4 regions of the Staphylococcus sp. GDY8P57P genome follow, and region 4 is predicted to be linked to each of the others. Evidence: riboswitches for the same ligand, from Rfam matches in the RefSeq annotation. Region 4 holds a riboswitch; each other region holds the start of a gene.

Region 1 (7,666 bases), on a different contig from region 4:
TGCTTAAGTTGTTTCGCTTTCCTGTGGGAAAGGGAGTGGGACAGAATTCTTTTAAATTCGTCGTCCCACCCCTGCAAGGGTGACTAGAACTGAGAAAAGCGCCTTCTCAGTTCAGTCAACTACTGCGAATTTGCTAAATAGCATTATTATATTATTTATGTCCCACTCCCGCTTTCTTTTCCACTAGGAGTCTCACAACTACGCTGCGTTATTTATCTTAGCATTATTTGTTTGAGTTACTTATCTTCCCAAATTATTATAATTAGCAATTAAAATTAAAAACTTGTTTTACTTTTTCAAGTTAAATAATAACTTTATTTTTAAAATTACGATTTTGAAGAATTCCACTTAAGATAAAATAATAAATTCTTTTTAGAAAAAGAGAAATTTTGTGGTTGGCTAACGAAGCGTAGTTGAAAGACTCCCGAGGGAACAGTACAAGTTGAAGACCTTAGAATTACCCACAGATTTATCTGTGAGGTAATTCTGGCTAAAACTGTACCCTGGGAAAGCGTATCAACTTAAGCGTAGTTAAAAGCCAACCAACAAAATTTCTTTCCGCTAGGAAAGGAAAACTTATTTTTCTACTGTATGAACACGAATAGTTCCTTCAACTTCTTTATCTAATTTAACAGGTACATTTGTATAACCTAATGCATGGATACCTTGAGGTAAATCCATTTTACGTTTATCAATTTTAATATCATGTTGTGTTTTAAGTGCTTCAGCAATTTGTTTCGTACTTACAGAACCAAACAATTTGCCACCTTCACCAGTTTTAGCACTTACTTCAACTTCGATTTCTTCTAATTTAGCTTTTAATGCTTTAGCGTCATCGATTTCTTTTTGTCTGTCCGCTTCAGCACGTTTATTTTGTTGTTCTAATTGTTTTAAATTACCTGGAGTTGCTTCAACAGCATAGTTATTTTTAATTAAAAAGTTATTTGCATAACCTACTGGTACATCTTTAATTTCGCCTTTTTTACCTTTACCTTTAACGTCTTGTGTGAAAATTACTTTCATGCGTCTTCACTCCTACTCATTTGTTCTGTAATTGCTTGTTGTAATTGTTCAATCGCTTCTTCAATTGATAATCCTTTCAATTGCGTTGCAGCATTCGTTAAGTGACCGCCGCCACCTAATGCTTCCATCGTTAATTGAACATTAATAGAGCCTAATGAACGTGCTGAGATACCTATTAAGTTATCTTCACGTTTAGCCACAACATAAGAAGCCTCTATACCTTCTAAACTTAACAACTCATCCGCAGCTTGTGCAACTGTAACAGGATGATAAATTTTTTCGTTAGAACCATGTGCTATCGCTATACCATTATCTTGAACTTCAACTGTTCGAATAAGCTCTGAACGATTAATATACGTATCGACATCATCTTTTAAGAAATGTTGTGTTAATATCGTATCTGCGCCGTGAGCACGTAAATAGCTTGCAGCGTCAAACGTTCTAGAACCTGTACGTAATGTGAAGTTACGTGTATCAACGATAATACCTGCATACATGACTGTAGATTCTAAACGTGTTAAACGTTGTTCAGTTGGTTGATATTCTAATAACTCTGTCACAAGTTCTGCTGTCGAACTTGCGTAAGGTTCCATATAAACTAATAACGGGTTAGAAATAAAGCTTTCTCCTCGTCTATGATGGTCAATGACCACTTTACGGTTAGCTTTATTTAAAATGTTCTCATCTAATACCATCTCTGGTTTATGTGTATCCACAACGACGATCGTAGATTTAGATGTCATCATATCCCAAGCTTCATCTGATGTGACGAATCGCTCTTTCAATTCTGGTTTCTTATCGATTTCATCCATTACACGACGTAATGTTGGATCAATATCTTCCTCATTCAAGACTACGTAGGCTTCTAAGTTATTCATTAATGCGAATCTTGATACACCTATCGCTGCACCAATCGCATCTAAATCGGGACGTTTGTGTCCCATAATAATTACTTTGTCGCCTTCGGTTAAGATATCCTTTAATGCATGAGAAATAACACGCGCTCTTACACGCGTACGTTTTTCCATCGGGTCAGTCTTACCGCCATAGAATCGTACATTTCCGTTCATATTTTTAATTGCTACTTGGTCACCACCACGACCTAATGCTAAATCTAAACCAGATTGTGATAACTCACCAAGATCAATTAAGTTCTCAGTACCTTCACCGACACCGATACTCAATGTTAATTGGGCACGGTAACCAACACTTTTTTCGCGTAGTTGGCTAAGAATTTCAAAGTTCGATTCTTCAACTTCGGCTAATATTTTTTGATTTAAATACGCAACGAACTGGTCAGAATTATAACGTTTGAAGAAAATATTATATTCTGATGCCCAACGACTAATCACTCGTGTTACCATTGAGTTGATTTCAGAACGTTGTGTGTCGTTCATATTTTGCGTGATTTCATCATAGTTATCTAAGAATAATGTTGCAATAATCGGTTTTGATTCTTCATATAGTTCATTGGTATGCACTTCATCTGTGATATCAAAGAAATATAGACAATTTTCCTCTTCAGAATGACGTACATGGTAATGATATTGGCCATGTTCGATTTCGACTTCTTGCACCTTTTCCAACTGCTTTAAAATATTCGGAAAAACTTCATTGACTGGTTCTGAGATGACATTCGTTTCTAAGTGTTCAGACATGTACTGGTTAATCCATTCAATATGATCATCAGCATCAAGAACGACCATGCCAATTGGCAATCGTTTAATTGCCCTATTGCTTCCAGCCGAGATATGACCACTTAAATTATCCACATAATTATCCATTTTCAACAAGGCCTGTCTTACTAATACAATGCCAATAATAATCATCACGACTAAAATAGCTGCTGCAATGGTCGCAACTAATGGTTTAAAGATAAACCATACTACGACAAGTGCAATTGAAGTAAGTACCATTAAAATAAATGGTATGAGTAATGCCTTCTTAGTGGATTGACGGTTCATTATTCCACCTCTATTCACTTTTTAAAGTCATTTTTTAATCATTCGTTTTAAATTAATTCCTAAATCAAGTACACCAAGTAATGCAATGATATGTGTTGCTGGTGTAATAATTGTCCCCACAACCATCAGCAATATCGTTACAACATTTGGAATACGTTTTGCTTTACCAAAGAAATGAATTAAACTCAATCCTTGGATATACATCAGTAATGATAACACAACTTCGAAATTTAATACGATGCTTTGGAAAGTACTTGGCCCTGTTGCGAACATTACGCATAATAAAACAACCATATAAACCCAAAGTAATGAACGGTTAAGCTGCCAAGCAAATAATGGTTTAAAAATTGGTGTAGCTACTTTAAATTTACGAAGAATTGGAAATGTAATAATTATGTTAATTAAGACTAAAATAAAGACTATAACGATTATAAAACTTGGAAGTTGGACTGCCATTTGACGGAACCCTTCTTCAAGAATCGTTTTATAATCTGATTCTACGCCTGTCGTTACAACCGCATTGTGCATTGCATCTTTGAAAGGCTTAATTAATGTCGTAGCGCTAGGTATCTTTTTAAACGTTTGTAATAGCATAAATGCGACTAAAGTAAATATACTTAAATATGTTGTAGCTATAAATAAGATGCGTTCTTTAGAGGCACGTTCTTTCAATAATTGGCCAATAATAAAGCTAAGCATTAAAACTAAAATCATGGCACTTAATACAAATGTATTACCCAATAATGTGGTAAGAATAACTGTGATTAGCGCTCCAATTCCAAATGATGGAATAGATTTATTCCATAAAATAATGCCTGGAATCGTAGCGAATAAACATAGAATCAGCCCTAGTATTGGTAATACATACGTAACTAAAGCAACCATAACAAGTGCAATTGTTCCTATAATTGTTGCTTTAGGATGTACTTTTGAAAACACATTCGCCACTCCTATACTTTTTTGACTATAACCTCTATTTTAACCTCTAAGCAAAATTAAAACAAATTGTGAAGATTGAGTAATATACGATTCCATCATTGCGTGTTTTCTTCTATATTCTAACTTACCCGCTTCATCTATTTTCGTTTGAAGTTCGTTACTTTAAGAAAATGATATAAGTTCGGTGCCCAGTCATTGAAATTTAATAAAAAGCCATCATGACCTACATTATCTGGAACGAAGAAATGGCGATGATATTTAAAACGCTCCCCTACTGCTCTCACTTGATCATCTGGATATAATAAATCATCCGTGAAGCCCATAGTTAAAACCTTTGTATCTAATGATTGATAAACATCATCCACATTTGTACGTCCACGGTCAACATTATGACTATCTAATACATTTAACATTGTCAGGTAGCAGGATAAATCATAAGTTTCTTTAAATTTATTACCTTGATGTCGTTGATAGCTTACAACTTCGTCGGGTGAAAAGCGTTGATCATAACTTTTAGATGACCGATACGTTAGAAATCCTAATTGTCGGGCAATACTAAGGCCTTCTTTGCCGCCAAGATGAATCGCCTCACGTGCAATTTCGTTGAACGCACGACTATACGATGATGTTTTATCCGTAGCCGCTAGAATAACCGCCTTATCCACTTGAAATTGATGGTTGTAGAGCAGTTCCATAACTTGCATACCACCTAAACTACCACCAATTAAAATATTAATCTTGTTGAAACCAAGCGCTTGAATCCCCATTTCAATTGCTTTCACAATATCCCTCAACGTTAAATGCTCCGGAAAATTAGGATCAGTTAAAGGAGAACTTGAACCAAAGGGGCTACCGATGACATTGAACGTAAGAAATTGATAATCATAAATCGGCATATAACCGCCATCTATGATTTCACGCCACCAACCAGGCGCATCATCTGTGCCATATGTTAAATGATTACCAGTAAGCGCATGGCAGACCACAACGAGTGGTTGCCCCGCATAGCCCACATGTTCATAACGCAATTGTAAGTTTTTAATCATTTCGCCTGATTCAGTTGTAAAAGGTCCTAAATTTAATGTTTCTACCGTGTAATTGGTCATGCGGTTACCTCCTTTGAATACTAAAAAAATCGCCTATACTCTTCAAAGTATGAGGCGATTCGTCTCTATTACTTATCATTCGAGTATCTCGTTGGTCGTAGCACCGTGCGTATGCATCGCCGGTTGCTGAAGTTTCTTAGGGCCGTGTCCCTCCACTTCTCTTAATAAGTTCTATTATCTCTATTCATTTACTTATTCAAATTGTAATTTGAATTTATTGTATCTAATTGTATAGCTAACTTCAATCGTTAGCTATTGGGTTCTGCCTTTTCTAAAAGAAAAAACGTAGGCCTGCAATCAGCACAATACCTACTAGAATGGTTGTAGTCAGACTACGCGTGAAAAGTGCAATAAACACCGTTGGAATCGTCACAAGAATAAACGGAATATTAAGGGTGTATCCTGCTACACCTTCCTGTTGTACGATAATGCCATCTAATATCAGTGCTGTAAATAATGTAATTGGAATAAATGATAGCCATTTAATTACCGTTTCTGAGAGTTGAATACGTGAAATCATTAAGAATGGAACTACTCGAATGATTAACGTTACAAGTCCACATAACACGATTAAGATAAACATATGCCAAGATGTTGTCATTTATCCATCACCACCCCTAATGTTGCTGCTAGCATCGATGCAATCAGAATTGCAACGTATGATGGCATAAACCAACTTAAGCTGAGCATCATCACGATAACAAATACGATAAGTACAAGGTATATGCGTAGTTTAGATGATGTGATTGACTCAAATTGTGCCATGGTTAAAAAGATAAACATTGCTGTAATCGCAAAATCGAGACCCAACATGTCTGGATTAGAGATATATTTACCAAGTAATGCACCAACAATACTGGCTAGTGCCCAAAATGCATATGCGGTTAAATTTAAGCCATGTAACCACCGATCGTTTATCTTCTCCCCTTTTAAATGCGGTGTGATAGCGACGCCAAATGTTTCATCTGTCAAAATTGAAGACAGACCTAGACGATTCCAAATACCATAGTCTTTATAATTGGGTGCTAACGTCATTGATAATAGGAAGAAACGTGAATTGACAATCAATGTTGTAAGAACAATAGCAGAAATCGGTGTGCCTGTAGCAACGAGTGCACAAATAATAAATTGTGCTGCGCCAGCATAGACAAGTAAACATAATAATAGTATTTCAATGATACTAAAATGTTGTGACGCAGCTACAATGCCAAACGATAAACCAATCCCAACGTATCCTAACAAAGTAGGTATACATTCTTTAACGCCTTGCTTAAACGTCACATGTGATGTCATCTTTGTAACCTCCCTTTATGCTTAATATTTTAGAACAGTATTTTATTAATAATTTTAGTCTAATATACGGATGCTAGAGTGGCAACAACGTTAGACATAGAGTTGTGTGATGTTAGACTAACAGAATACTTAGAACTACTGATTTAAAGGTATATCTAATGTGTCTATTTTTTGACAACAAAGCGTATATTACACCTCTGAAAGTAGTCTAAATCCATCCTTTTTACTTCATCACTTTATTAAGAAAAAGTGAATTTTTAACATGATTGATTGTATATTCAAGACATCATAGACCACAATTCAATGTAGTTTCATTGCAGCATTCCTGCCACCTATTCACTTTGTTTATGACATTCATATTGGTTTAACACCATAAAAAGAGAGCTGAAAAAGTGTTATATAAACACCTTCTCAGCTCAGTCAGCTACTGCGAATTTGCACTGTAGCTTTAGTATATTATCGCTTATTCCGTACTCTATAAATTAACGTTATAAGCTAACTAATAATCGAATTAGTCGTTAACTGGACGGATTTCAGTTTTACCACCCATGAATGGTACTAATGCTTCAGGAATTGTAATTGAGCCATCTGCATTTTGGTAGTTTTCAACGATTGCTGCAAATGTACGACCTACTGCAAGACCACTACCATTTAATGTATGTGCTAATTCTGGTTTAGAAGCTGCATCACGTTTGAAGCGGATGTTAGCACGACGCGCTTGGAAATCAGTACAGTTTGAGCAAGAACTGATTTCTTTATAGTTGTCATAACTTGGTAACCAAACTTCTAAGTCATATGTTTTACTTGCACTGAAACCAATATCGCCAGTACATAAGATAACACGACGGTAAGGTAAACCTAATTCTTCAAGAATTGCTTCCGCATTTTGTGTCATATCTTCTAATGCATCCCAAGAATCTTCTGGTTTTTCGATACGTACCATTTCAACTTTGTCAAATTGGTGTAAACGGATTAAACCTCTTGTGTCTCTACCTGCTGATCCAGCTTCACTACGGAAACAAGCAGTTTGAGCAGTGAATTTTTCAGGTAGTACGCCTGGTTGAATGATTTCGTCTCTGTAGAAGTTTGTTAATGGTACTTCTGCAGTTGGGATTGTGTATAGACCTTCTTTTTCAACTTTGAATAAGTCTTCTTCAAATTTAGGTAACTGACCAGTACCAAACATTGTATCTGCGTTAACTAATTGAGGTGTCATCATTTCAGTGTAACCATGTTGTGTTGTATGTTTTGTAAGCATGTAGTTCATTAATGCACGTTCTAATAATGCACCATCTTTAGTTAAGTATACGAAACGCGCACCTGAAATTTTTGCAGCACGTT
Region 2 (7,666 bases), on a different contig from region 4:
GAGGTAAAAAACATGGAACATCGTATCTTGATTATTGGTAGCCCAGGTTCAGGAAAATCAACGTTAGCAATGCGTTTACAACAGAATTATAAGATACCTTTGTATCACATCGATAAAATACAATGGCTTAACGATCAAGCGACTGTAACGCCGGAATCCTTGCACGCTCAGTTGAAAGAAATTGTAGCGACGCCATCTTGGATTATTGATGGTCATTATTCAAATACATTACTCATGAGACTAGAACGCGCAACGACAGTGATTTGGATTAAAGAATCGAGGTGGAAGTGTATATACCGTGTCATCAAGCGTTATCTAATGACTGTATTTAGAAAGCCAACAGTAGGTGGCAATCCTAAGAAAATAAGTTTATCCTTTCTCAAATATGTTTGGGATTTCCCTAAAAATAATTACGACAAAGTAGACGCCTATTATCAACAAACGCAACATCATACGCAATGGGTTATTGGAAATACGCAATCAATTTATTCAAAATTAAACCTATGATTACGAGATTTAATTTAAAATTCATTTAAAAACATACAAATATTAGATAATTTAATTTATAAAATTTTGTCTTAGTGAATATTTTTGTTAAAAATATGCTATTCTAAAGGAAAGTTAGGTTCTCTTATTTAGGATAATGAAACTCTTTAAATCGCTTACTATTCTAAATAATGAGAACCTAATTATACATATAAAGCATATTCGGAGGCTAAGGGAATGAAAAAAAACAAATTATTTGCTGTATTAACAACAAGTGCTTTGTTACTCGCTGCGTGTAGTAATGGAGATCATTCATCTAGTAGCGGACAAAAAGGGGACAGCCAGAAGAACGAACAGACAAACAGTCAAAGTGAAAAATTAAAACAGAATAATGATAAGAACAACAATGAGAATAAGGTTGACTATCCTAAGGATGGTGTCAAAGGGATTTATGTAACAAGTAATTCAACACAAGGCGATAAAATCGATGAGTTAATCAAATTTATTAAAGATTCCAATTTAAATACTATGGTTATCGATGTTAAAGATGATGAAGGTAACATAACAATGAATCTTAACACTGGCAACAAGCAAGTGGATAAAAACACATTAGACATTGTTGATGGTAAGAAATTACTGAAAAAATTGCATGATAACAACATTTATCCAATTGCGCGTATTGTTACATTTAAAGATTCTAAACTAGCGAAAGAACATCCGGAGTGGTCATTTAAAGAAAGTGATGGTTCAGTTTGGACAAATGGTAAAGGTGATAGCTTCGTTAACCCATTTATGAAAGAAGTTTGGGACTACGACATTGATGTAGCCAAAGCGGCAGCTAAAGCCGGTTTCCAAGATATTCAATTTGACTACGTGCGTTTCCCAGAAGGCTTTGAAAATGAAGCAGACAGTCTAACTTATAGTAAAGGTGACTATAAAAATAGCAAGTTAAGTTCTGGCGATCAACGTGTGGATACCATTACGAAATTCTTAGAACACGCTAATAAAGAGTTGAAACCGATGGGTGTTAATATATCTGCGGACGTATTTGGCTATTCTGCATTAGTTAAAAATGCACCTGGTATTGGTCAAAGTTTCCCTAAAATATCTGAAAATGTAGACGCAATTTCATCAATGATTTACCCATCACATTGGAGCAATGGTGACTTTGGTTTACAAGCGCCAGATACAGAACCATATAAAACAGTGAATCGATATATTCAAAAAGAAAATAACTTATTAGATTCACTTGGTAAGAAAAAACCAATTTCACGTCCATGGATTCAAGACTTTACAGCATCATACTTAGGCGATGGTAATTATATTGATTATGATGCGAAAGCTGTATCTGAACAAGTTCAGGCATTAAAAGATAATGGTGTAAATGAGTTCTTACTATGGAATGCCGGCAACGAATACACTGAAGATGCGAACTATAATCCTAAAAAAGGTAGCGCGAAAGAACGTGACCCTGAAGGTGTAGAACAAGACACAAAGCAGAAAGAGAAGCAAGACGACAATAAGAAAGATGATGACAACGAAAATAATAATAGCACTCAATAATGTTAAAAAGGGAGAGAGACAGAATTCTTTTAAATTCTGTCTCTCTCCCTTAGTAATATCTTAGTCAATGTTCTTATGCGTTTGTTTCGCTACGAATATGCTCCCCAATAATAAGCAAAGACCACCTAATAGTTGAGTGGATTGTTCATGATGCGATTGACCTGTTTCTGGTAAAGATGATTGCGTCGTCGTATGCTGGTTTTCTTGCTTTTGATCTGATTGAGACGAAGGTACTTCATTAGATTTAACGTTACCAACATAGTAAGTATTTAATTCACGTGCACAATCTACGGAATTGACTTTTGACGCTGCTTTTTGTCGGTCATCTAATTCAGCGGCATTCGCAATACCGTGTTCAACATATGTTTCTCCACTTTGAAGTCGATTGAAGTTACTGTATCTATCATTTTTATATTCGACTTGGCCATTTTTATAAACTTTATAGACACCTATACCAGCATTTGCCTTATTGTGGCTTTCAATTTTGAAATAGTCCCCTTTATCAATTGCTTTGTCAAAGTTTTGTAAATCTGGATTACCACCACTATTTGATAATGCTTCCGAAGCAATTTCTTGTGCATTGTCTTTCGTCACTACATCAGTTGCGAGTGCATGTTGTCCGTTAAAAGCAGATAATATTACCGTACTTGTTAAAAGTGTTGACGCAAATAGAGAAACCTTCACCACAATGAAAACCCCATTTCATTATTTATCTTTTACAACGTTAGTGTAACACTCAGATTTAATTAAAATAGGGGATTAAAGTAAACCATATTGAAACTTTAAATTAGCTTAAAGAACGGCGTATTTGTAAAGTTAAATTTACAATAGTGATGTTTTAATGACTATAAGCGATTGTTTATATAACATGCATAGTTATCAACTTACCATTTCTTTTTAGAAAAATAAGGAATCGACCATGCCATCAGTAAAGTGAATATCAAGTGTGCGACCATCCATAAGGCATACGCTACCCAATTAAATTGGAACAGTGAACGTTCAGCCAACGTAATAAGTAATGGGTATAAGATTAGAAAAATAATCATTAATAAGAGATAACTTAATTTGTATAAAGGTTTGAATAACAGATAAATGATTAGAAACGTTATGTAAATACAAAATCCAATAATGATATGAATTAAAAGTTCTAAAATAAGTGGTGTCTTATTAGGATCTGCGATGAAATCAATGTTGATTAATAGCAAAGTAAGGTGTGTCGTATGCATCACCACATCCATGACAAACATGATAAGTAATAATAAAATACTAATGAACAATGCACTAAGTAAGTGATAGCTGTAACGAAACATAATCATCAACCCTTCGAATGTGTTTAACAAGCTATTCCCTACAGTAAAACAACTTACACATTTTAAAAATTTAGAATATTTAAAAAATGATATTGACCCAAGCTTGATCCAATGCTAATATAATATCAATTCAATAAAACTTGTTAACTCTTATCAAGAGTGGTGGAGGGATGTGCCCTGAGAAGCCCAGCAACCGTCGTGTAACGAAATGGTGCTAATTCACATAAAGTAGACAATACTTTAAGAGATGAGAGAAAGTGTATCGATACTTTCTCTTAAATAATAGAAAGTATTTTTTTATGTCTTCTAACTATTTAAGAGTTGAAGTGTAGTTGAATCATTTTAAAAAAGAGGTGTCGATATACATGAGAAAATGGTTAAGTATGATCAGTATTTTAGTTTTAATTATCGTGTTAGCAGGATGTAGCAAAGATAAAGAGGATGATAAGAAAATCACAGTTGCTGCTTCACCTGCACCCCATGGAGATGTGTTGAAGAAAGCTAAAGAACAATTAAAGAAAAAAGGTTATGATCTAGAAGTTAAAGAGGTTAATGATTATAAAGTACCAAATAAATTATTAGATAAAGGCGATGTAGATGCTAACTTCTTCCAACACGTACCGTATCTAAAAGCTGAGAAGAAAAGTCATGGCTATAAAATAGAAGAATTAGGTAAAGTATTTACAACGCCAATGGGTGTCTATAGTAAAAAATATAAACATTTGAAAGATATTCCTGAAGGATCAACAATCTATGTTTCAAATAACCCTGCAGAGGAAGGACGATTTTTATCTTTCTTTGTAGATGAAGGTCTGATTAAGTTGAAAAAAGGTGTCAAAATTGAAGACGCCAAGTTTGAAGATATTGCAGAAAATAAAAAGAATTTAAAATTTAATCATCAGCAAGGGGCTGAGTTTTTACCTAAAACATATAAAAACGGTGAAGGTGCAGCAGTTATTATGAATTCTAACTATGCCATCGATAATGGTTTAAAACCGTCTAAAGATGCAATTGTAATGGAAGGTAAATCATCACCATTTGCCAACATTATCGCAGTTCAAGAAGGACATAAAAATGATAAGAAGTTCCAAGAATTATTAAAAGTCATGCAATCTAAAGAAATTAAAGACTATATTAAAAAAGAATATGGAGACGATGTCATTCCTTACGAAAGTAAATAATCCTATATCTTTATTGGGGGAGTGGGACGACGAATTTAAAAAGAATTCTGTCCCACTCCCTCATTTTTTTAATAAATATGTATCATCAAAAAAACTAAAAATAGCAAATTATAATTATTTTTGATTATTCAGAAAATATTTACAAATCTGACAATTATTAGTAAGATATTGAATATTATCAATGAAACATTGTTTATTAAGATGGCCGGAGACTTTTCAAAGAGAGGGATGTAAAAGGGATGGTCGATTATGGGAGGATGAGTCAATATGAGTAAAGCAGAGGAATTAATACAAGAAGATGGGAAGTACTTTGCGGCATCAGGAAGAATTAAATATTACCCATTAGCCATTGATCATGGTTACGGTGCGACACTCGTAGATGTGGATGGTAAAGAATACATTGATTTATTAGCAAGCGCGAGCTCGCAAAATGTAGGGCATGCACCTAAACCGGTAATTGAAGCGATTCAGAAACAAGCTGAGAAATTGATTCATTATACACCTGCATATATGTATCATGAACCAGCAGTGAAATTATCTAAGAAACTATGTGATATTGCGCCAGGTGATTATGAAAAACGTGTGACGTTTGGATTGAGTGGATCTGACGCCAATGATGGCATTATTAAATTTGTAAGAGCGTATACTGGTCGACCGTATATCATTAGTTTTACAAATGCATATCATGGTTCAACATTTGGGTCACTATCGATGTCAGCCATTAGCTTAAATATGCGCAAGCATTATGGTCCTTTATTAAATGGCTTTTATCATATTCCATTTCCAGATAAGTATAGAGGTATGTATGAACAACCTAATCCTAATACAGTAGAAGCGTATCTTGCACCACTTAAAGAAATGTTCGCCAAATATGTGCCAGCAGAAGAAGTTGCATGTATTGTCGTAGAAACGATTCAAGGTGATGGTGGTTTGCTAGAGCCAGTAGACGGTTACTTTGAGGCGTTAGAAGCATTATGTCGTGAACATGGCATTTTAATTGCAGTAGATGATATCCAACAAGGACTAGGGCGCACAGGTACATGGAGTTCAATTGATCACTTTAATTTCACACCGGATTTAATCACATTTGGCAAATCATTAGCTGGTGGGTTACCGATGTCTGCGATTGTTGGTCGCAAAGAAATCATTGATACGCTTGAAGCACCGGCGCATCTATTTACCACTGGTGCCAATCCTGTAAGTTGTGAAGCGGCTTTAGCAACATTGAAAATGATTGAAGATGACGCATTACTAACTGCTAGCTCGGAAAAAGGCGCCTATGTACGCAACCGAATGGACAAATGGGTTGATAACTATCAATTTGTCGGAGATGTACGTGGTAAAGGTTTATCTATTGGCGTTGATATTGTGTCAGATAAACAAATGAAAACGAGAGCCTCAGAAGAAGCGCTAAAGATTTGTAATTATTGCTTTGATCATGGTCTTGTACTGATTGCAGTAGCTGGCAATGTACTTCGTTTCCAGCCACCATTAGTCATTACGTATGAGCAATTAGATTATGCGCTAGATACAATAGAAGATGCGTTACAAGCATTACAAGATGGACAATTAGACAACTATAATATAGATGGACAAGGATGGTAATAAGAAAAAAGGTGTCAAAATGGGAGTGGGACAGAATGCTTTTTAAATTCGTTGTCCCACTCCCAACTTGCTTTGCTTGTAGAATTTCTTCATGAAATTCTCTTTGCTGGGGCTCCGAACCCCAACTTGCTTAGCTTGTAAAATCACTTTCGTGACGCAAGAATGATTAGAACTGAGAAAAGCTTGAATTAAGCGCCTTCTCAGTTCAGTCAGCTACTGCGAAGGCACAAAATAGATTCATTATATTATTTTTGTCCGGACTCATTTAATATAAAAATCAAAAGAAGCACCTATCTCATGAAATTAAATGAGATAGGTGCTCTATGTTATGGCTATATTAATCTTTCGGTACGATGTACTCTTTTTCTTCATTTTTCTTAGAATGTCGAACACCATAACTTAAATAGATGATGATACCAACGACAAACCAAATTAAAGTATAGAGTTTAGCGTCGAAGCTTAATCCCCAGAATACAAGTAATACTAAGATGAATGTAATAATTGGTAGTACTGGGAAGAACGGTACTTTAAATGACGGTACGGGTAAATCTTTACCTTCACGTTTTCTTAGTCGATACATTGCAAGAGATACAAACATGAATGCAACTAATGTTCCGGCAGAAATAAGTTGTGCTAAGAATGCGAATGGGAACATTGAACCAATTAATACACCAATAATAGTAAGTATTAACAGTGCTCTGTTTGGTAAGTGCTTATGGTTTAATTTAGATAACCATGATGGTAATAAACCATCACGACCGAATGAATAAAGTAAACGTGATCCTGCTAACATCATACCAATTAAAGCGGTGAACATACCTATTACTGAAATTGCTTGAATGACAGCCGCGATAATACCATGACCACTTTGACGTAGTGCCCAACCTACAGGCTCTGCATTGCCAGCATATTTAGAGTAGTGGAACATACCTACTAATACTAATGCTACACCTACGAATAATACAAGTGCGACAGCTAATGAACCAAGAATACCACGTGGCATGGTTCTTTGTGGATTGATTGCTTCTGCAGAGTTAGCTGCAATAGAGTCAAAGCCGATATAAGCTAAAAATATCATTGAAACCCCAGCATAAATACCTTGCCAACCACCGAAATCACCATTTTCAGTGACTTTATGTTCTGGGATAAATGGTACATAATTGGATGCTTGAATGGCTGTTAAACCTACAATAATGAATAATACAATTGCTAATACTTTTAAGATAACTAAGATGTTCTCAATACGTGCAGTCTCAGTCATACCACGCGATAAAATAATTGCAGTAATAATGATAACTACAGCCGCGATAATGTCTATGACGCCACCATCTGCGCCAAACGGATTGGATAAAGCTTTAGGCAATACAATACCTAAAGGGGAGATCAGTCCTCTTAAATTTGCTGAGAATCCGGATGCTACAAAGGCAACGGCAATAAAGTACTCAGCTAAAAGTGCCCAACCTGCTACCCAACCTGAAAATTCGCCAAATAAAACGTTAATCCAAGAATACGCAGAACCAG
Region 3 (7,666 bases), on a different contig from region 4:
ATTTATGCTGTTTGCAGAATCGTTGATGATAGTATCGATGTACATCAAGACGTGGATTATTTACATAAGATTCATCGTGATGTTGAATCTATTGAACATCAAACAATAACGACATTTGAAAGTGATGCACGCATTATGACGGCTTTTGCTGATGCAGCGACACATTTCCAAATGAATTACCAAGCCCTCTACGACTTAATTGATACCGTAGAAGCCGATCAACACTTCGAGATGTTTGAAACAGATCGTGGTCTACTCGATTATTGTTATGGGGTAGCAGGAACAGTCGGCGTATTACTAATTCCTATTTTGGCAACGCCACCGTCAGACGAAGCTTATGCATATGGTAAGCAATTAGGTGAGGCGCTTCAACTAACGAATATACTACGTGATGTTGGTGAAGATTATCGAAACGGGCGTATTTACTTTAGTAAAGCACGTTTAAATGAGTTTAATGTTTCAATTGCAGATGAAATGGAACGCAATCAACCCTCTGACAATTACATCAAAATTTGGGAATTCTATGCGACACTAGCGGATAATAACTACGATATGGTATTGAATCATCTCGATGTTTATAATGAAGAATCTCGTATGATTATTGAGTTAGCAGCTCAAGTCTATCGCGGTATACTAACTGAGGTACGTAAATCATCATATTCATTGAAAGAACGCGCATATGTTTCTAAATGGAAAAAACATAAAATCTACCGCAACTTAAAGAAAAAATATAAAGATTAGGTGAGATGTATGAACATAGCAGTAGTAGGTGCTGGTGTTACCGGCTTAGCAGCTGCCGCACGATTGGCCGCGCAAGGTCATCAAGTAACCATTTTTGAAAAGAATGAACAAGTCGGTGGCCGTATGAGTCAATTTAAGAAGGATGGTTTTACCTTCGATATGGGACCGACCATAGTGATGGTTCCAGATGTTTATAAAGCAGTATTTGAAGAATGTGGTAAACGTTTCGAAGATTATGTCGATATGAAACCACTCACACATATTTTTGATATCTATTTCTCAGATAAAGATAAAGTAAGTGTATCGACGGATTTGGCACAACTAAGCCAGACGCTAGAAGAGATAGAGCCAGGCTCAACGCAAGGGTTTATGCAGTTTTTAACGGATATATATAAACGATATGAGGTAGCGCGTAAATATTTCCTTGAGCGCACGTTCCGTAAGCCAAGCGAATTTTATAATCCGTTAACGTTATATCGTGGACTTAAATTGAAGACGTTTAACAATGCGGATCAATTAATAGATAATTATGTATCTAATGAAAAAATACGCAAGCTACTTGCATTTCAGACATTATATATCGGTATTGATCCGAAACAAGGCCCATCAATTTACTCTATTATTCCTATGATTGAGATGGTTCATGGCGTCCATTATATCAAAGGTGGCATGTATGGCTTAGCCCAAGGCTTATTACAGCTTGGTCAAGACTATGGTGTCAATGTTGAACTCAATGCAGACGTGCAAGAGATCATCATTGATCCTAAATTTAAGCGTGCAGATGGCTTACGTGTTAATGGTGATATTCGACGTTTCGATAAAGTACTATGTACAGCCGACTTCCCATATGTGGCACAACATCTCATGCCTCAGCACGCGCCATTAAAGCGCTATTCTCCTGAAAAGGTGGATAACATGGATTATTCATGTTCAGCATTTTTAATTTATGCAGGTATTAATCGTCAATTACGTGATAAATTGCATGTCCATAACGTGGTATTTGCTAAAGATTTTAGAGGTAATATTGATGATATCTTTAGTGGAAAGATGCCAGATGATCCATCATTATACCTTTACTTCCCATCTGTAGAAGATGCAGCATTAGCACCTGAGGATCAGACAGGCATGTACGTATTGATGCCAGTCCCAGAATTAAAAACAGGCCAAATTGACTGGCATGACCCTACAATAGTCGAGAAGGCGAAAGACGTCATCTATAACAAACTTGAAACGATTGAAGCACTTAAAGATGTCCGTCGAGATATCGTATCTGAAACAGTTTTTACACCGCTTGATTTTGAGCAACGCTACAATGCTAAGTTCGGTTCAGCATTTGGACTCATGCCAACGCTGACACAAAGTAATTATTACAGACCAGCCAATGTTTCAAGAGACTACAAAGACTTATACTTTGCAGGTGCAAGTACACATCCGGGGGCAGGTGTACCAATCGTTCTAACGAGTGCTAAAATTACGGCAGAAGCAATGCTTGAAGATATTAATCATGGTGTATAATCTCCATAAAGTAAATGAATCAGAAAATTATAAATATTGACAATCATTATTGAACTGATACAATAAATATTAATTCAATAGACTTATCCAGAGAAGTGAAGGGATTTGGCCCGATGAAACTTCAGCAACAGACTTAAAAGATAAAAGTACTGTGCTAATTCCAAAGAGGTATACCTCAAAGATAAGTGTCATAGTTATAAACTAAGCTATATGTCACTCTCTTTTGAGCGTGATATATAGCTTTTTAATTTTGTAAGGGGGTAAATCATGACAATTTCAAATAAGCTAGCGCATATTCCAGATAGTTACTTTGGTAAGACAATGGGACGCAAAGTTGAACATGGTCCATTGCCGTTAATCAATATGGCAGTGGGTATACCGGATGGTGAAACGCCTAAAGGTATTGTTGATCATTTTGCAGAAGCAGTTCGAATTCCAGAGAATCAAAAGTATGGTGCCTTTCATGGTAAAGCATCATTTAAAGAAGCGATTGTTAATTTTTATCAACGCCAATACGGTGTCACGTTAGATAAAGAAGACGAGGTGTGCATACTTTATGGTACAAAGAACGGTTTAGTGGCATTACCGACATGTATTGTGAATCCTGGAGAGAATGTGTTGTTGCCAGATCCTGGTTATACAGATTATCTCGCTGGTGTCTTGCTTGCTGATGCCAATCCAGTACCACTTAATTTGGACCCACCAGATTACTTGCCAGATTGGCGCAAAGTAGATGCACAAACATTAGCGAACACGTCATTAGTTTATTTAACTTACCCAAATAATCCTACAGGTTCAACGGCCACTAAAGCGGTATTTGATGAAGCTATTCAAAGATTTAAAGGTACGCAAACAAAGATTGTTCATGACTTTGCATATAGTGCTTTTGGTTTCGATGCTAAGAACCCGAGTATACTCGCTTCTAAAGCTGCAAAGGAAGTAGCCATTGAAATTTTTTCATTGTCAAAAGGGTATAACATGTCAGGTTTCAGAGTAGGCTTTGCGGTAGGGAATAAAGACATGATACAAGCACTAAAGAAATATCAGACACATACGAATGCGGGTATGTTTGGTGCCCTTCAAGATGCAGCAACGTATGCGTTGAATCATTATGATGCCTTTTTGGATCAACAAAATGACACATTTAAACGACGTCGTGATGCTTTTGAGAAGCGATTAAAGGAAGCGAATTTGCCATTTGTGCATTCTAAAGGTGGTATATATTCATGGCTTCAAACGCCACCGGGTTACGATAGTGAATCGTTCGAACAATATTTATTAAAAGAGCAGTCCATCCTAGTAGCACCAGGTATTCCATTTGGAGAAAATGGACGTCATTATGTGCGCATTTCTTTGGCACTGGAGGATGATTTATTGATTGAAGCGGCGAATCGACTCGCATCGTTATCTAATTTGTATAACGTATAACACTAAGACGAACATGAGAAAGGATGATAGATAATGACTAGAATAAAAATGATGAGTGTACGTGATGAAGATATTCCTTATATTGAAGAATGGGCAGAACAGCATAAGGTTGAAATAGAATTAAACAAAGAGATATTGACGGAAGGTAATGTGGATAGTGTTCAAGGATTTGATGGGTTATCTTTATCTCAACAACATCCAATATCTGAAGAAATATTTGCGAAACTTCAACGTTTCGGGATTAAACATATTGCGCAACGTAGTGCTGGGTTTGATACGTATGATTTAAATTTAGCTACACAATACGGCATCATTATATCTAATGTGCCGTCTTATTCACCAAGTTCTATTGCAGAGTTTGCCGTGACACAAGCAATTAATATTGTTAGAAATCAAAATGACATTCAACGTAAACTTCAAGCATATGATTTTAGATGGGAACCTTCAATCTTGTCACGTTCAATCAGTGATTTAACTGTTGCGGTTATCGGAACTGGACGTATTGGTTCCATTGCAGCAAGAATCTTTGCCAAAGGGTATGGTAGTCATGTTGTTGCCTATGATCCATTTCCAAATGAGCAAGTTGCACAGTATGTTACGTATAAAGAAACATTAGAAGACGCATTGCAGGATGCTGATATTGTCACAATTCATATTCCAGCAACAAAATATAATCCGCATCTTTTTAACGAAGCATTATTTTCTAAATTTAAAAAAGGCGCTGTATTTGTCAACGCGGCTAGGGGATCAATTGTAGATACACGAGCATTGCTAGATGCCATTGATCGCGGACACATTAAAGGTGCTGCGTTAGATACATATGAGCATGAACGTGGATTATTCCCTGGAGATTATCGTGATAAAGCAATTAATGATGAATTGCTAGAGACGTTAATTGCCAGAGAGGATATTTGGTTAACTCCGCATATTGCATTCTATACGGATGCAGCTGTAAAGAATTTGATTGTGGATGCACTTGATGCAGTCCTTGATGTGTTGAATACAGGGACGACGCAATTAAGAGTAAATTAAAAAAGAAGTTAGGCATGGCACACTGAATGTTTTATAACCCCGGCTAGATTAGCTTGTAGCATTTCAATCAGAAATGCGTTTTGCTGGGGTTTGCCACGCCTAACTTCTTCTATTTCACTTTTCGAATTCACCTAAATCCTAAGCGCTTTTGTCCGGACCTTATTGACGGCCTAACAAAAGCAGGATTTTTGTCGAAAAACTCAAAGCTCGACAAAACTTGAGAAGCAGTTTTGCTCACTTTTCGAATTCGCCTAAATCCTAAGCGCTTTTGTCCGGACCTTATTTTACATCGTAGCCTTGATCTTCAATGGCTTCTTTCATTTGCTCAACTGATACTCTATCTTCGTCATAATCGACGCGAACTTGATGTTTGTCTAAGTCTACTTCAGCTGAAGTAACACCATTTAATTTAGCTAGTGCTGATTCCACAGCGTTTCTGCAGTGGTCGCAACTCATACCTTCAACATTCATTACTTTATTAATCATAATGATCACCTCCGACGTTCTTAATAGTATATACCCATATTTTACTCCTTTTTAATAAACAAAGAAATAAAATAGAAATGCTTCAAAATTATAGTTTCATTCGTCTTAGTCGTAAAGCGTTACTTACAACACTAACTGAACTTAAGGCCATTGCAGCGCCAGCTATCCATGGTGCGAGTAATCCCATTGCTGCAATAGGTATGCCTGCAATGTTATATCCAAATGCCCAGAATAAATTTTGTTTAATGTTGCGAATGGTTTTATGACTCGCGTGGATGGCTTTAGGTACTAACTGAATATCGCCCCCTAGAATGGTGATATCTGCAGCTTCTATCGCTACTTCAGTCCCTGTTCCCATTGCAATACCAATATCTGCTTTAACCAGTGCAGGGGCATCATTGATACCGTCACCTACCATAGCAACGTTATGCTGCTGTTCTTGTAACTGCGTGATATGTTGTGCCTTATCTTGAGGGAGAACTTCAGCAATGACTTGGTCAATACCAACTTCATTGGCAATCGCACGTGCAGTTCGTTCATTATCACCAGTTAGCATGACCGTTTTAATATTCATAGCTGCTAGTTGTTGGATGGCGTTTTTGGCAGAAGGTTTAACTGTATCTGCAACAGCAATCATGCCCTTAAGTTCACCACCATACGCAATTAACATTACGGTCTGACCATCAGCTTCCATATGTGTCATCTTCTGTTTCATCGTATCTATGTTGATGTGATGTGCGAGCATCAATTTTTTATTGCCAACAAGTAACTGAGTCCCATCGATAAGCGCTTGTATACCGTGGCCTGGTAATGTTTGATAGTCAGTGACGTCTACCAATTGCACATGTTGTTGTTCAGCATAGTTAACAATTGCAGTAGCTAAAGGGTGTTCAGAGTTCTTTTCAGCGGAGGCCACTAAAGCTAGTGTATCTTCATCCCCATCTAAATAAGTAACTTCTGGTTTACCATGAGTTAATGTGCCTGTTTTATCGAACACAACCGTATCAACTTGATGTGTGCGTTCGACATACTCGCCACCTTTGAATAAAATACCATTTTCAGCAGCGCGACCTGTACCAACCATGATAGACGTTGGTGTCGCTAATCCAAGCGCACATGGACAAGCAATAACTAAAACGGATATCGCAGCAACAAGTGCATCCTCAAAGTGACCAGGATGAACGATGGTAATCCAAATGAGGAAAGTTAATAATGCGATAGCAATTACAATTGGCACGAAATAGCCAGATATGATATCAGCTAAACGTTGAATAGGTGCTTTAGAACTTTGAGCTTCTTCAACGACTTTAATAATGTTAGAAAGGGCAGTGTCCTTTCCAACTTTAGTGGCTTTAATTGTAATTACACCATTTGTATTTATCGTTGAACCGATCACTGCATCATCAACCTGCTTATCCACGGGCATGGATTCACCAGTCAACATTGACTCATCTATAGCAGTTTCGCCTTTGATGATTTGACCATCAACCGGTATCTTTTCACCTGGTTTAATTAACAAGATATCATTCACACTAACTTGATTCAGAGGTACCATTTGTTCGATGCCATTGTCATCAATGAGGCGTGCCTCTTTTGCCTGTAAATTCAGTAATTCACTTAATGCATGTGTTGTTTGCGATTTAGCGCGTGCCTCTAAATATTTTCCGAAAAGAATCAACGTGATCAGCACAGCACTTGTCTCAAAATATAGGTGAGGCATATGTGTCGAACCGGCTAACCATTTGATCATTTCATAAATACTGTAAAAGTAAGCAGCGCTAGTGCCTAATGCGACAAGCACATCCATGTTAGCGCCACCGTTGCGCAAGTTCTTATAAGCGCCAACATAGAATTGCCAACCAATGATGAATTGGATAGGTGTCGCAAGTATAAATTGGAACCAAGGATTCATTAAGAGATCTGGTATATGCATATTAAAGAGATGAACGAACATTGTCATGAGTAACGGTAATGCCAGAATCGCTGAGATGATTAATTTGTTTCGCTTATGTTTCAATGCGCGTTGTTTACGTGTAGCTTGATCTTCTTCAGTTTGTTTAGGTTGTGCATCATAACCTAGCTTTCTAATACGTTCTATTAAAGTATCTAAGTCGGTTTGACCGGGATAGTAAGCTACCGTGGCTTGTTCAGTCGTTAAATTGACAGATGCTTGTTTGACACCTGTGGTTTTATTTAATACTTTTTCAATGCGGTTTGAACAAGCAGCACAAGTCATGCCACTTATATCTAATTCAGCTTTATCTATGACTACATCATAGCCAAGCTTTTGAACAATCGACACGAAGTCATTGATTTCATAGTCATTTGAATCATATTCGATTGTTGCCTTTTCAGTCGTTAAATTAACCTGTGCGTTAACATTATCCATTTTGTTTAATCGCTTTTCGATACGGTTAGAACAGGCGGCACAAGTCATACCGGTAATAGTCAATGTAGTATGTTG
Region 4 (7,666 bases):
GACGCACATTGTTAGCAGATAACTTTTTAATTAATGGGATAGTTGATTCACCTTTTGTGTTAACCACTGGAATTTTAACAAATACATTTTCGCCGTATTGTTTTAAAATTTCAGCTTCTTTCTCCATTGTTTCTAAATCATCTGCGAACACTTCAAATGAAATTGATGCATCTGGAATCGCTTTAACTGCTTCTTCTGCAAATGTTTTGTAATCCGTTACACCTGCTTTCGCCATTAAACTAGGATTTGTAGTGAAACCATCTACTTCTTTATTCTTATAAGCTGCTTTCATTTGTTCAATGTCTGCACCATCTGCAAATACTTGTACATTTAATTTTGTCATTGTATTTCTTCCTCCTTTAATTTCGATTACGATGATAGTTAAGTTACATCACAATGGAATTTATATGTATGTACGCATGTTCTTATGATGATTATACTATGCCGTAACAATAAAATATTTATAAATTATTTATATCATTCTTAGAATTACTAAGCGAATGTTTTGCCTTTTTATGAAAATAAAATTCAAAATTGACGAGTCACTATTAAATTATAATTAAAATGTGGTAATATGATTAAATGAAATTAGGTAGGAGGAACACAATGTCTAAGCCAAAAAAATACTTCTATATCTCAGTGATTTTACTTATAATAAGCTTTTATTTTAATACATTTAATCCACTATTAAGTCAGCAAATTAATTCTGTTAAATATTTACTCATTGCCTGTAGTATTGTTAATGTTATTGTTTTAATTGCTTCGATTATCTTTTCAGATAAAGCAATCAAACATTTAGGCGATAAACAAGGCTGGATTAGAATTGCTAGTAAAATTTTACCAATCATTATTTTATTCGTAATTGTATTCCATATCTTTGCTTCAATCAAAACGTTTGGCATTCTTTCGTAATCGAGTGGATATGACAGAATAATGATTTAATTGTAATAAAACAAGAAATAGGTGTGACAAAATGCAATATTTATTTGTGTTTATCGGTGGTATGGTTGGTGCATTATTGAGATACATCTTATCAACATTGAATACGGGCTCTGGCTTACCTATTGGGACGTTAGTCGCAAATTTAGTTGGTGCATTATTAATGGGATATTTGTCATCTCTAACCATACAATTTTTCAAACATAAACCCATGCTTAAAAAAGGATTAACTACGGGGCTATTAGGTGCGTTAACTACCTTCTCAACCTTCCAATTCGAGTTAGTGACTATGTTTCATGATCATCGTTTCATATTGCTATGTTTATACGGATTATTAAGTTACGTTGGAGGCATCTTATGCTGCTGGTTAGGCGTTAAATTAGGAGGGGCACGTGTATGATTAATTTAGTGCTCGTTATGGTTGGCGGAGGTTTAGGTGCTGTCGTGAGAGCTTGGCTATCAGATTTCTTTAATAGTAAGGTTTCTTCACCCATACCCGTTGCTACGTTAATTGTCAATATTGTAGGCAGTTTTTTAATCGGGTTCGTATTCGGAATCGCTCTGAATCATCAGTGGTTTTCAATGTTGTTTATCACTGGCTTTCTTGGTGGTTTAACAACTTTTTCAACCCTGTCACATGAACTTGTCCAATTATTGTATCCACATTTTAAACCGATTCGTTTTTTGAGTTATTCCATTTTACAATTTATCGTAGGATTTATATCATGCTATGTAGGTTTCATATTATAAAACACTTCATTGTTAAAAGTTTAAAAGCTTTTAACAATGAAGTGTTTTTAGTTAATTATTAGCCCTCGAATGTTTCTGGATCAGGACCAATACGTTGGTCTTTATTTAAATTGTCAATTCGTTCCATTTGTTCATCAGTTAATTCAAAGTCAAAGACATTGATATTCTCTTCTATTCTTTGTGGCGTGACTGATTTAGGAATCACGATAACACCATGTTGTATATTCCATCGTATCACGACTTGAGCTGCAGTTTTATTCACTTCTTTACCAATTTGGTTCAACGTTTCATCATCTAAAATTTGAGCATTCATAAATGGTGACCATGACTCCATGTAAATATTTTGCACTTCTAAATATTTACGTAATGCCTTTTGCGTGAAATATGGATGAAATTCCACTTGGTTGATCACAGGTTTGATAGAAACTTGAGCTAGTAATGCTTCAAAGTGTTCTGCATTAAAATTACTTACGCCAATATTTTTAACCTTATCATCTTTATATAAATCTTCCATACCTTTCCAAGTATCTATCATGATTGCCTCATTCGTACCAGGCCAATGCACAAGGTATAAGTCTAAATAATCCAAGCCTAGCTTGTTGATGCTTGTTTCATAGGCTTTTGCTACATTTTCTCGACCAAAATCTTCAAAATATAGTTTAGATGTAATAAATAAGTCTTTACGTTCTAGACCTGTAGCAACTAAACCATCCTGGATTCCTAAACCGACTTGTTCTTCATTACCATAAACTTTAGCTGTATCAATACTACGATAACCAGAAACGATTGCGTGTTTAACTGCTTCTCTACATTCATCATTATTTTCTACTCTAAACGTTCCAATACCAACTTTAGGCATTGTGTGACCATTGTAAAATTCAATTGTTTCCATTCACGGTACCCCTTTTCTTTAAAATATGTATTATCTTATTCCCTTATTTAAACCATTTAAAAACGGGAATGGAACAGAATTCTTTTTAAATTCGTCGCTCCACTCCCGCAAGAATAACAATAATCGAGAAGCGCTTAATTTAAGCGTCTTTTCAGTTCAATCAGTTACTGCGAATTTGCAAAGTAGCTGATTGATATGTTTGTTATATCAGATTAGAAATTAATTAAATGATTCAATTTTGTCCATAACATCTTGTAATTCATCCACATTATATTGAATACGTCCATGGAACACAAACTTATTGAAGAACTCATCTAATTGATCAGGTCCTACGAGTACTTTAACACTTGAACTTTGTGCATAATTTGAAATTGTGACGTCTCCATCATGTTTCGGATTGAAATATAAAATCGCTGTTGGCGTATATTTCGCACCCAACTGAGTTTGTAAATCTGACGCTAATTTCTCTATCGCAGCAAGCTGTTCAGAATAATTAACGAATGACAATGACGCTTTATCCTCATTTTGATCAAGTACTAACGTTTGTGGTGACTTAGCATCTAAATCTAACGTGTTAAAGATTTGTTCCATCATTGGTAATTCGTTAAATTGATTACCACTTATGCCTTGATATACATGTCCTTTTAATAATTGCGAATCTATAATATATAGACCAGTACGTGTAAGTACAAGGTGACTAATACGTTCAATATCATTAAACTCATTACTTGGAAGGAAGATATTTGCCATGATATGCATATCTTCAGGTCTGATACGTTTTTCTTTTACTAAACGCTCTCTAATACCAATTAAACGCATATCTGTCACATATTCACTTTTATTCTTAGAGAATAGTTTTAAGGCATCAATTTCACGGTCTTTACCGCTGACAGTTGCATCAAAATCTTCTTTTTGTTTAGTAACTTGCTTTTTATTTTGTATGCGCTCTTTTTCAAGTGCTTCGTCATGAGACGCTTTCATTTGTTTTTCTTTGAGATCATATTCTTCTTTTGTCTTTTGTTTAATATTATTTTTACTTTTAAGTGTAACTAAAAATAGAATTAAACAAATCGCTGCAACTACAATAGCTATGATTAAACCAATTTCAATTGGTCCAAGTGAATTCATTAAATCAACGCTCCTTTAATCTATCAGTATGTCTAATTATAATAGAAACAGTCCTTAATTTCGACAATTTCTTATAATATTATTTAAAGCGTTTATTAACTTTGAACAGCATCTTTTAATACGTTCACTTTGTCTAATTTTTCCCAAGGTAATAGTACATCAGTTCTACCAAAGTGACCATATGCTGCTGTTTGTTTATATATAGGATGTTTTAAATCTAACATTTTAATGATACCTGCTGGTCGTAAATCAAAGTTTGCTCTAACCGCTTCAACAAGTTGTGCTTCTGAAACTTTACCTGTCTTGAATGTATCGATTGAAATTGAAACTGGTTCAGCAACTCCAATTGCATATGCAAGTTGTACTTCACATTGATCTGCCAGTCCTGCAGCAACGATATTTTTCGCTACATATCTCGCTGCATAAGCTGCTGAGCGGTCTACTTTAGTTGGATCTTTACCACTGAAGCAACCACCACCGTGACGTGCATAACCACCATAAGTATCAACGATGATTTTACGTCCTGTTAACCCTGCATCGCCTTGTGGTCCACCGATAACAAATCTTCCTGTTGGATTGATAAAGAATTTAGTTTCACTATCAATTAAACCTTCTGGTACTGTTGGATAAATGACATGTTCTTTAATATCACTTTGGATTTGCTCTAATTCAACATCATCCGCATGTTGAGATGATACAACAATCGTATCAATACGTTTAGGTTTATCATCTTCATCGTATTCTACTGTAACTTGAACCTTACCATCAGGTCTTAAATAATCTAGAATACCATCTTTACGCACATCTGATAAACGCTTCGCTAATTGATGTGATAAAAAGATTGGTAACGGCATATATGTTTCTGTCTCATTAGTCGCATAACCAAACATTAAGCCTTGGTCACCCGCACCTGTAGCTTCAATTTCTTCTTCAGAAATATCATTTCTATATTCAAGTGCTTTGTCAACACCTTGCGCAATATCCGGTGACTGTTCATCGATTGCAGTTAATACTGCCATTGTTTGGTAATCATAGCCAAATTTAGCACGCGTATAGCCAATACCTTTAATTGTTTCTCGTACGACTTTGGGAATATCTACATAAGTAGAAGTTGATATTTCACCTGAAATGAGCGCCATTCCAGTTGTTACAGTTGTTTCACAAGCGACACGTGCATTGGGATCATCTTTCAAGATTTCATCTAAGATAGCATCAGACACTTGGTCAGCAATCTTGTCAGGATGTCCTTCTGTTACTGATTCTGAAGTAAATAAACGTTTATTGTAAGTCATGATTTGCTCCTTTTACCATTGTATTTACGAAAATTCTCTTTAAAATGTGAGCTCAAAAATAAAAGAGCCTTCTTCACTATTCAAGACAGAGAGAAGGCTCTTAAACGTCCATTCGCTCTTATCGTTCAGACGATTATATGTCTGCAAACGGTTTGGCACCTTTCTTTTAAAAAAGAGGTTGCTGGGTTTCATTGGGTCCATGTCCCTCCACCACTCAGGATAAGAGAATCCGTTAAGAACTATACTACCTAATTCACCAATTAATGTCAATTTTGTTTTTACATGTTTTTTTGTCTTTTCCAGGTGGAATAATTATGGCATTATGTTATACTATTTTCATGTAAAGGCTTACAATATTGAATTTCTATAACACACGCTGGAGGGATTGGGTATGTCAGTAGATACATACAGCGAAACACCTAAAATTAAAAAATTATTAGAAAAAGAAAGCTCTCTTTTTCAACTCTCAACAACTCAACTTTATTACAAAATAATGGGTAATAAAGAAGGAGAATTAACTGAACTTGGTGCGATTAATGCGAGCACTGGTAAATACACTGGACGTTCTCCAAAAGATAAATTTATCGTTACAGAACCTTCTTATAAAGATAATATTCATTGGGGAGATATTAACCAACCTATCGATGAAGAAACTTTCTTAAATCTTTACGCTAAAGTTTTAGACTATCTTGATACAAAAGATGAACTTTACGTTTTTAATGGCTATGCAGGTAGTGACAAAGATACACAATTGAAACTTACAGTTATTAACGAACTTGCATGGCACAACCTTTTTGCACAAAATATGTTTATTCGCCCAGATTCTAAAGAAGAAGCAAGTAATATTAAACCTAATTTCACTATTGTTTCTGCACCTCATTTTAAAGCTGACCCTGAAGTTGATGGTACTAAATCAGAAACATTTGTTATCATTTCATTCAAACATAAAACGATTTTAATTGGTGGTACTGAATATGCTGGCGAAATGAAAAAAGGTATCTTCTCAGTAATGAACTATTTACTACCAATGCAAGACATTATGAGTATGCATTGTTCTGCTAACGTTGGAGATAAAGGGGACGTTGCTTTATTCTTCGGATTATCAGGTACAGGTAAAACAACGTTATCTGCAGCACCAGATAGAAAATTAATTGGTGATGATGAGCATGGTTGGAATAAAAATGGTATTTTCAACATCGAAGGTGGTTGTTACGCTAAAGCAATCAATCTTTCTAAAGAAAAAGAACCGCAAATTTATAACGCGATTCAATACGGCACTATTCTTGAAAATACTGTAGTTAACGAGCGTGGCGCCGTTGACTTTGATGATAATTCATATACTGAGAATACCCGTGCAGCTTATCCAATTCATCACATTGATAACATTGTTCTACCATCTAAAGCAGCTCATCCTAATACAATCATTTTCTTAACAGCTGACGCATTCGGTGTATTACCACCAATTGCTAAATTAACTAAATCACAAGCGATGTACCACTTCTTAAGCGGCTTTACATCTAAATTAGCTGGAACTGAGCGTGGCGTTACAGAGCCTGAACCTTCATTCTCTACATGTTTTGGTGCACCATTCTTACCACTTAATCCTATTAAGTATGCAGATTTACTAGGTGAACTTATTGATAAACATGACGTTGATGTATACTTAGTTAACACTGGCTGGACAGGTGGTAAATACGGTGTAGGTAGACGTATCAGCTTACATTACACTCGCTATATGGTAGATCAAGCGATTAAAGGTAAATTGAAAAACGCTAAATTTACTAAAGATGAAAAATTCGGTTTAAGCATTCCTACAGAAATGGAAGACGTACCTAAAACAATACTCAACCCAATTAATGCTTGGAGTGATTCAGACAAATATCGCGCTCAAGCCGACGACTTAATTAAACGTTTTGAAGAAAACTTCAAAAAATTCGGTCCAGAAGTTGAAGAAATTGCTAATACAGGTGGCTTTAATAAATAATTAAATGGTCACATTCAAAAGGCAACGTACTTGGTAAAATTAACCAAGGTACGTTGCCTTTTTATTTACCCTCACATTTCGACATCCAATGATGTACATAGTTAAGTGCTTTTTTCATAGCTGGTGGTCTAGGCACATGACCTTCATCTATTTGATAAAACGTATCAAAGTCGACACCTTTAGAACTCAATTGCTTCTCTAAATAATAAGCATGGTGAATACCTACCTGTTTATCTTTACCCCCATGTACAATTAGGATTGGCGGACTATGCGCATCAATTAATTTTATAGCATCTCTTTTGTCATAGGCGTCTTTATGTTTATCAGGATGACCAACCATACGACGTAACATGCCACGTAAATCAACACGTTCCTCATACATTAAATGCATATCAGAAACCCCACCCCAGATAATATAACTATCTACCGGATAATCTTGATAAGTTAAGAGACCTTGTATTCCCCCTCTTGAGAATCCAATCATATGTACATAAGCATTTGGATATCGTTGTTTAAGTATTCTAATAAGGTACGTTACATCTTTTAAATCAGCGTTAGCAAACTCATCACGACCTTCACTGCCATTACTACCTCGATAGTAAGGTCCTATCACTAAAGTATCATCATTTGCAAACTGCATTAATCTGGCTGCACGTACACGACCAACTTGTCCCTTACCTC

The links. A riboswitch is a leader RNA that binds a small molecule or an ion and turns the genes downstream of it on or off. The one in region 4 is predicted to bind S-adenosylmethionine.
Region 1: linked by a shared signal. The riboswitch ahead of metX (homoserine O-acetyltransferase MetX) and the one ahead of metK (methionine adenosyltransferase) in region 4 are both predicted to bind S-adenosylmethionine.
Region 2: linked by a shared signal. The riboswitch ahead of KA878_RS07205 (MetQ/NlpA family ABC transporter substrate-binding protein) and the one ahead of metK (methionine adenosyltransferase) in region 4 are both predicted to bind S-adenosylmethionine.
Region 3: linked by a shared signal. The riboswitch ahead of KA878_RS07410 (aminotransferase class I/II-fold pyridoxal phosphate-dependent enzyme) and the one ahead of metK (methionine adenosyltransferase) in region 4 are both predicted to bind S-adenosylmethionine.

The regions. Positions count from the first base shown of each region.
Region 1 is NZ_JAESLK010000036.1:27,449-35,114, reverse strand. It holds gene rplI (50S ribosomal protein L9) at 577-1,023, opposite strand; gene KA878_RS10910 (DHH family phosphoesterase) at 1,020-2,987, opposite strand; gene KA878_RS10905 (YybS family protein) at 3,015-3,941, opposite strand; gene metX (homoserine O-acetyltransferase MetX) at 4,064-5,032, opposite strand; SAM riboswitch class I at 5,102-5,203, opposite strand; gene KA878_RS10895 (AzlD domain-containing protein) at 5,304-5,633, opposite strand; gene KA878_RS10890 (AzlC family ABC transporter permease) at 5,630-6,325, opposite strand; gene serS (serine--tRNA ligase) at 6,837-7,666, opposite strand, start outside.
Region 2 is NZ_JAESLK010000019.1:62,453-70,118, forward strand. It holds gene KA878_RS07185 (P-loop NTPase family protein) at 13-507, shown strand; gene KA878_RS07190 (putative glycoside hydrolase) at 724-2,049, shown strand; gene KA878_RS07195 (cell surface protein) at 2,110-2,736, opposite strand; gene KA878_RS07200 (hypothetical protein) at 2,934-3,359, opposite strand; SAM riboswitch class I at 3,507-3,613, shown strand; gene KA878_RS07205 (MetQ/NlpA family ABC transporter substrate-binding protein) at 3,725-4,540, shown strand; gene KA878_RS07210 (aspartate aminotransferase family protein) at 4,808-6,145, shown strand; gene KA878_RS07215 (APC family permease) at 6,483-7,666, opposite strand, start outside.
Region 3 is NZ_JAESLK010000019.1:102,444-110,109, forward strand. It holds gene KA878_RS07400 (phytoene/squalene synthase family protein) at 1-741, shown strand, start outside; gene KA878_RS07405 (phytoene desaturase family protein) at 751-2,256, shown strand; SAM riboswitch class I at 2,337-2,444, shown strand; gene KA878_RS07410 (aminotransferase class I/II-fold pyridoxal phosphate-dependent enzyme) at 2,524-3,684, shown strand; gene KA878_RS07415 (D-lactate dehydrogenase) at 3,718-4,716, shown strand; gene copZ (copper chaperone CopZ) at 4,996-5,202, opposite strand; gene KA878_RS07425 (heavy metal translocating P-type ATPase) at 5,291-7,666, opposite strand, start outside.
Region 4 is NZ_JAESLK010000004.1:9,290-16,955, forward strand. It holds gene KA878_RS01675 (transaldolase) at 1-343, opposite strand, end outside; gene KA878_RS01680 (hypothetical protein) at 607-912, shown strand; gene crcB (fluoride efflux transporter CrcB) at 974-1,339, shown strand; gene KA878_RS01690 (fluoride efflux transporter FluC) at 1,336-1,689, shown strand; gene KA878_RS01695 (aldo/keto reductase) at 1,748-2,581, opposite strand; gene KA878_RS01700 (NERD domain-containing protein) at 2,801-3,709, opposite strand; gene metK (methionine adenosyltransferase) at 3,805-5,001, opposite strand; SAM riboswitch class I at 5,117-5,227, opposite strand; gene pckA (phosphoenolpyruvate carboxykinase (ATP)) at 5,393-6,985, shown strand; gene KA878_RS01715 (alpha/beta hydrolase family protein) at 7,047-7,666, opposite strand, start outside.